Regions from separate parts of the Variovorax sp. P4_B10 genome, predicted to be linked through region 2. Evidence: riboswitches for the same ligand, from Rfam matches in the RefSeq annotation. Region 2 holds a riboswitch; the other holds the start of a gene.
What was found. A riboswitch is a leader RNA that binds a small molecule or an ion and turns the genes downstream of it on or off. The one in region 2 is predicted to bind S-adenosylhomocysteine.

Region 1 (3,404 bases), on a different contig from region 2:
ACGGCCTGCGAACGCGACGCGGCGAGGCCGCGTTCCACCAGCAATTGATCGGCGCGCATGTGCGCTATCAATACCGGTACGTGTCCGGCTTGTACGGGCCGTTCTTGCTCACGCCGATGTAGGCCGCCTGCGCGTCGGTCAGCTCGGTGAGCATCGCGCCGACCTTCTTCAGGTGCAGGCGCGCGACCTTCTCGTCGAGGTGCTTCGGCAGCACGTAGACCTTGCCGGCCTGGTAGGCGTCGGGCTTGGTGAACAGCTCGATCTGGGCGATGGTCTGGTTCGCGAACGACGACGACATCACGAAGCTCGGATGGCCCGTGCCGCAGCCCAGGTTCACGAGGCGGCCCTTGGCCAGCAGGATGATCTTCTTGCCGTCGGGGAAGGTGATGTGGTCGACCTGCGGCTTGATCTCTTCCCATTCGTACTTCTCGATCGACGCGACATCGATCTCGTTGTCGAAGTGGCCGATGTTGCAGACGATGGCCTGGTCCTTCATCCTGGCCATGGTGTCATGCGTGATGACGTCCTTGTTGCCGGTGGTGGTCACGAAGATGTCGGCCTTGTCGGCGGCGTATTCCATCGTCACGACCTTGTAGCCTTCCATCGCGGCCTGCAGCGCGTTGATCGGGTCGATCTCGGTGACCCACACCTGGGCGCTCAGCGCGCGCAGTGCCTGGGCCGAGCCCTTGCCCACGTCGCCGTAGCCGGCCACGCAGGCCACCTTGCCGGCGATCATCACGTCGGTCGCGCGCTTGATGCCATCGACCAGCGATTCGCGGCAGCCGTACAGGTTGTCGAACTTGCTCTTGGTGACCGAGTCGTTCACGTTGATGGCGCGGAACAGCAGCGTGCCCTTGGCGCTCATCTCGTTCAGGCGGTGCACGCCGGTGGTCGTTTCTTCGGTCACGCCGATGATCTCGGCGGACTTGCGGGTGTACCAGGTCGAATCGACGGCCAGCTTGGCCTTGATGGCGGCGAAGAGAATGCGCTCTTCTTCGCTGCCCGGGTTGGCGAGCACGCCCAGGTCCTTCTCGGCGCGCTGGCCCAGGTGCATCAGCAGCGTGGCATCGCCGCCGTCGTCGAGGATCATGTTGGGGCCTTCGCCCTTCGAATCCTTGGGACCGAAGTCGAAGATGGCGTGGGTGTAGTCCCAGTAGTCCTTCAGCGACTCGCCCTTGATCGCGAACACCGGCGTGCCGCTGGCTGCGATGGCAGCGGCGGCGTGGTCCTGCGTCGAGAAGATGTTGCACGAGGCCCAGCGCACGGTGGCGCCGAGGGCTTGCAGCGTCTCGATCAGCACGGCCGTCTGGATGGTCATGTGCAGCGAGCCCGTGATGCGCGCGCCCTTCAGCGGCTGCGCCTTCGAGAACTCTTCGCGGATGGCCATCAGGCCGGGCATTTCGGTTTCCGCGATGCGGATTTCCTTGCGGCCCCAGGCAGCAAGGGACAGGTCGGCGATCGCCTGATCGGCGGTCGAAACGGGGGTGGGCTTGAGAACAGCGCTCATGAGAACTCCAAAACTGGTTTGAAAGATGCCACTGCGTACGGGGAAAAGACTCACCGCGAGAACAGCGGGTGAGCGTGGTTGCGATGTGGTCCGAGCCTCACGCCTGACGGCGCTGCAACGCTCCTCGGAACGGCGGATTGTAGACGGGGCGGTGGATCAAGCCAATCGGTGGGATATCCCACATACCGGAAAGCAGGCTTCATCTTCGAGGCGTACATTGATTCGCACCTCAACCACGGAAACCCCGCCCATGTTCTCCAGAATCCGCTCGACCCTGCTGGCCTCGGCCGCCCTTCTTGCCGCCGGCGCGCCGGCTCTTGCCTCCGCACAGGCCGCCTCCGATCCCGTCCGCATCCGCGGCACCATCGTCCGCGTCGACGCGAAGACCCTCGTGGTCCAGGACCGCGGCGGCGAAGTCGTCAGCCTCGCGCGGCCGGCCGACATGCCCGTGTCGGAGGTCTACCGCATCAAGCTGTCCGACATCAAGCAAGGCAGCTTCATCGGCACCGCCGCCATGCCACAGGCCGACGGCACGCAGAAGGCACTCGAAGTGGTGGTGTTCCCCGAGGCCGCGCGCGGTACCGGCGAAGGCCATCGCCCGTGGGACCTGCTGCCGCAAAGCACCATGACCAACGCCACCGTCGCCGACCTGGCCGCGGCGCCGAAGTCGGTGCGCGGCGGGCAGCAACTGCGGCTGACCTACAAGGGCGGCGAGAAGACCGTCGTCGTGCCGCCCGATGTGCCGGTCGTGACCTTCCGCCCCGGCACCGAGGACCTGCTGGTGCCCGGCGCCAAGGTGCTGGTCAACGCGCAGGAAAAGAACGGCACGCCCACGGCGCTGCGCGTGACGGCCGGCCGCAACGGCTTCGCGCCGCCGATGTAACCCAAGGGAAATCCCGCAGGCATTTTTGTCGTTGCGGTGATCTTGGCCATGCCGGTGCGGCGTATCGTGGCGAAGGACTTTTGCCGTCCGGCCGGTCCTTGCCATCCATCCGTTCACCCGACACAGGAGATACCGCACCATGGCCACTGCCAAGAAAGCCGCCGCCAAGAAGACCACTGCCAGCAGTAGCAGCAGCAAGGCGGCCGCCCCCAATGCCGCCGACATGCTCAACCCGCTCAAGAACCTGAAGGGCATGACCGATCGCCTGCAGAACCTCAACCTGACCAGCGGTGCGGGCAAGCTGCTCGACAGCGGCCGCAAGGACCTGGAGGCGCTGATGCAGGCCAACGAGCGGTCCTACCAGGGCCTGCAGACCGTGGTGCAGCGGCAGACCGAGATGATCAAGAGCGCCATCGGCGAATGGCAGACGGCGGCCAAGGAAATGCCCGGCAAGGACGCCAAGGCCAACCTGGCCAAGCTCGACGAACTCGGCCGGCAGTCGTTCCAGCGCGCCATCGACGACATCAAGGAACTGGCCAACCTCGCCGCCAAGTCGCAGGCCGATGCCTTCGACGTGGTCCGCCAGCGCATTCAGGCCAACGTGGACGAAGTGACCAAGCTGCTGCAGCGCAAGTAAGCCAGGCGCAGGCCATGACCGCCGTCCCACCCCGTACCGAGCGGCGCACGCGCGCCAACGGCATCGAGCTCGCGTGGGACAGCTTCGGCGACTCCGACGCATCGCCGCTGGTCCTGATCATGGGCCTCGGCGCCCAGATGGTCGCCTGGGACGACGCGTTCTGCGCCCGCCTCGCCGAAGCGGGCGGGCACCGCGTGATCCGCTTCGACAACCGCGACATCGGCCATTCGACGCACCTGCCGCAGTTCGGCGTGCCCGACATCCAGGCGCTGATGATGCAGGCCATGGCCGGCAAGCCGCTGCAGGTGCCCTACACGCTGCGCGACATGGCGGCCGATTGCATCGGCTTTCTGGATGCGCTCCACATCGAGCGAGCC
Region 2 (3,404 bases):
CTTCGCGAGCGGCCACATCGGCACCTGCTTCTTGTTGGCGTGCTGCGTGCGCACCTTCTCGTAGTCGGCGTTGATCTCGTCGATGTACGCGGTGGCCTGGTCGGAGAGCAGCGACTGCGCCACGCTCACGCTACGGGAAGCATCGGGCACGTAGACCACGGGGCCTTCGTAGTGCGGCGCGATCTTCACGGCCGTGTGCACGCGGCTGGTGGTGGCGCCGCCGATCAGGAGCGGAATCTTCTTGATGCGGAAGTGGTCGTCCTTCTGCATCTCGCCAGCCACGTACTGCATCTCTTCGAGGCTCGGGGTGATGAGGCCCGAGAGGCCGACGATGTCCGCGCCCTCGACCTTCGCCTTGGCGAGGATCTCGTGGCACGGGACCATCACGCCCATGTTCACCACTTCGAAGTTGTTGCACTGGAGCACGACGGTGACGATGTTCTTGCCGATGTCGTGCACGTCGCCCTTCACGGTGGCGATGATGATCTTGCCCTTGGTGCGCACGTCGCGGCCCGCGGCCTCGTCCTGGCGCTTTTCTTCCTCGATGTAGGGAATGAGGTGGGCCACGGCCGACTTCATCACGCGCGCCGACTTCACCACCTGCGGCAGGAACATCTTGCCCTGGCCGAACAGGTCGCCCACGATGTTCATGCCGTCCATGAGCGGGCCTTCGATCACGTGCAGCGGCCGGCCGCCCTTGGCGAGGATCTGCTGGTAGGCCTCTTCGGTGTCCTCGACGATGAAGTCGGTGATGCCGTGCACCATCGCGTGCGAGAGCCGCTGGTTGACGTGCACCGGGTGCTCGGGCGTGCCGCGCCATTCGAGTTTCTTGCTGTCGTCCTTGGCGCCGCTCTTGGCGGTTTCGGCCACCTCGACGAGGCGCTCGCCGGCGTCGGGCCGGCGGTTGAGCACCACGTCTTCCACGCGCTCGCGCAGCTCGGGCTCCAGGTCGTCGTACACGCCGACCATGCCGGCGTTGACGATGCCCATGTCCATGCCCGCCTGGATCGCGTGGTACAGGAACACGGTGTGGATCGCCTCGCGCACCGGGTCGTTGCCGCGGAAGCTGAAGCTCACGTTCGACACGCCGCCCGACACCTTGGCGCCCGGCAGGTTCTCTTTGATCCAGCGCACGGCGTTGATGAAATCGACCGCGTAGTTGTCGTGCTCCTCGATGCCGGTGGCGATGGCGAAGATGTTGGGGTCGAAGATGATGTCCTCGGGCGGGAAGCCCACCTCGTCGACCAGGATGCGGTAGGCGCGCTCGCAGATCTCGACCTTGCGCTGGTAGGTGTCGGCCTGGCCCTTCTCGTCGAAGGCCATGACCACGGCGGCGGCGCCGTAGCGCTTCACCAGCTTGGCCTCGTGCTTGAACTTGTCGACCCCCTCCTTCATGGAGATGGAGTTGACGATGCCCTTGCCCTGGATGCAGCGCAGGCCGGCTTCGATCACCTCCCACTTCGAGCTGTCGACCATCACCGGCACGCGCGCGATGTCGGGCTCGCTGGCAATGAGGTTCAGGAAGCGGACCATCGCGGCCTTGCTGTCGAGCATGGCCTCGTCCATGTTGATGTCGATCACCTGGGCGCCGTTCTCGACCTGCTGGCGCGCGACGGCCAGGGCATCTTCGAACTGGCCGTTCAGGATCATCCGCGCGAAAGCCTTGGAGCCGGTGACGTTGGTGCGCTCGCCGATGTTGACGAACAGCGTGCCGGCGCCGATAGCGACCGGCTCGAGGCCGGACAGCTTCATGGGAGGAACGGAAATCTGCGGGGTCTGGGCCATGGCTCACCTGCGAAAGGGACAAACAGGCGAGCGTCGTTGAGATCCCAAGCCTGACGGCCCGCCTGGCGAACCGCTGCAACGCTCCTCGGGAGGGATGCATTTTAAGGTCGTTCCCAGCAGCCCGCGGGAAAGCCCTAGTTTGGGCCGCGGGGCAGCCCTCACAGAATGCGGGCGCGCAATTCGTCAAAGAACGAACGTTCGTGTTTTTATCTGAAAACAAAGGAATGACATATGCCAGGAAAGAGGAATTCGAGGCTGCTGCGCCTCGCCGCCCGTCCGGTGCGCGCCGCACTGCTTTGCTGCATGGCGGGGGCTGCGGCGCTGAGCCAGGCGGCCATCACCGACACCCCCCGGCAGGTCGAGGCCACGGTGACGTCCAGCGAGGCGAAGACCCGGCATCCCATCGTGCTGGTTCACGGCCTGTTCGGCTTCGACAACGTGCTGGGCATCGACTACTTCTATCGGATTCCCGAGAGCCTGGCCGGCGCGGGCGCGAAGGTCTTCGTGGCCCAGGTCTCGGGCGCCAACAGCTCCGAGATCCGTGGCGAGCAGCTGATCCAGGAGCTCAAGAACATCCGCGCGCTGTGGGGCAACCCTTCGCTCAAGTTCAACCTGATCGGCCACTCGCAGGGCTCGCCCACGGCGCGGTACGTGGCGGCGGTGGAACCCGGGATGGTCGCCTCGGTCACCTCCGTGGGCGGGGCCAACGGCGGATCGAAGGTGGCGGACCTGCTGCGGACGATTCCCGAAGGCAGCGCCGCCGAGGCGCTGACGGCGCAGGTGCTGAAGCTCGCCATGCTGTTCATCGGCGCCGTCTCGGGCAAGGACCCGAGCGAGCTGCCCGAAGTGCCGCTCAGCGCGCTGAACTCGCTGACCACCGCGGGTGGCGCGGCCTTCGACCAGAAGTTTCCGCAGGGCCGCCCTGCCCCCGGCTCCGCCTGCAGCGTGAAGAGCGGCCCGGCCGAGGTGAACGGCGTGCGCTACTACTCGTGGTCCGGCACGATGCCGCTCACGAACGTGTTCGACGCGAGCGACGCGGCCATGGGCGGGCTGAGCCTCGTCGCCTTCCCCGGTGAGACCAACGACGGCCTGCTGGCCGTGTGCACCACGCGCCTCGGCACGCACCTGGGCGACTACCGCCAGAACCACCTGGACGAGGTCAACCAGCTCTTCGGCCTGACCTATGCGGGGCTGTGGACGCTGTTCGAGAAGAAGCCGATCCAGCTCTTCCAGGAGCAGGCCGCGCGGCTGAAGAGCGCGGGCCTCTGACGACGCCGCGCGCCCTCGCCGTGCGAAACCTGCATCTCGGCGCGGTGGCAGGTGCCGTGGCGCTCGCCATCCTTGCGGGATGGTGGCTGGCGGCCGGACCGGCACCGGCCGACGGTCCGGTGGCGGCGCCTTCTGCGGCCACCGGCCGCGAGGGCGTGGCCCTTGCGGCGCCGCCGGCCGCCGTGCCGGCCAGCGGCGTCAGGCCCGGACCCGACGCCATGCTGAACCCTTCGCTGATCCTCATCTTCGAGAGCGTGCTCGCCGAGGCGCAGGCGACCGGCAAGGCCGCCTTCCTGGCGGTGGCGCCCGGCCTGCTGGCCAAGCGCCTGCCGGCCGAACTGCGCGCACGC

Region 1: another riboswitch for S-adenosylhomocysteine. It lies ahead of ahcY (adenosylhomocysteinase); the one in region 2 lies ahead of metH (methionine synthase).

The regions. Positions count from the first base shown of each region.
Region 1 covers NZ_JBFUHN010000057.1:29,880-33,283, reverse strand. Annotated here, with positions in the region: gene AC1DXX_RS23400 (TlyA family RNA methyltransferase) at 1-59, opposite strand, end outside; gene ahcY (adenosylhomocysteinase) at 68-1,507, opposite strand; S-adenosyl-L-homocysteine riboswitch at 1,571-1,639, opposite strand; gene AC1DXX_RS23390 (hypothetical protein) at 1,758-2,390, shown strand; gene phaP (TIGR01841 family phasin) at 2,530-3,027, shown strand; gene AC1DXX_RS23380 (alpha/beta fold hydrolase) at 3,042-3,404, shown strand, end outside.
Region 2 covers NZ_JBFUHN010000085.1:6,092-9,495, forward strand. Annotated here, with positions in the region: gene metH (methionine synthase) at 1-1,785, opposite strand, end outside; S-adenosyl-L-homocysteine riboswitch at 1,807-1,878, opposite strand; gene AC1DXX_RS28115 (esterase/lipase family protein) at 2,017-3,054, shown strand; gene AC1DXX_RS28120 (lipase secretion chaperone) at 3,075-3,404, shown strand, end outside.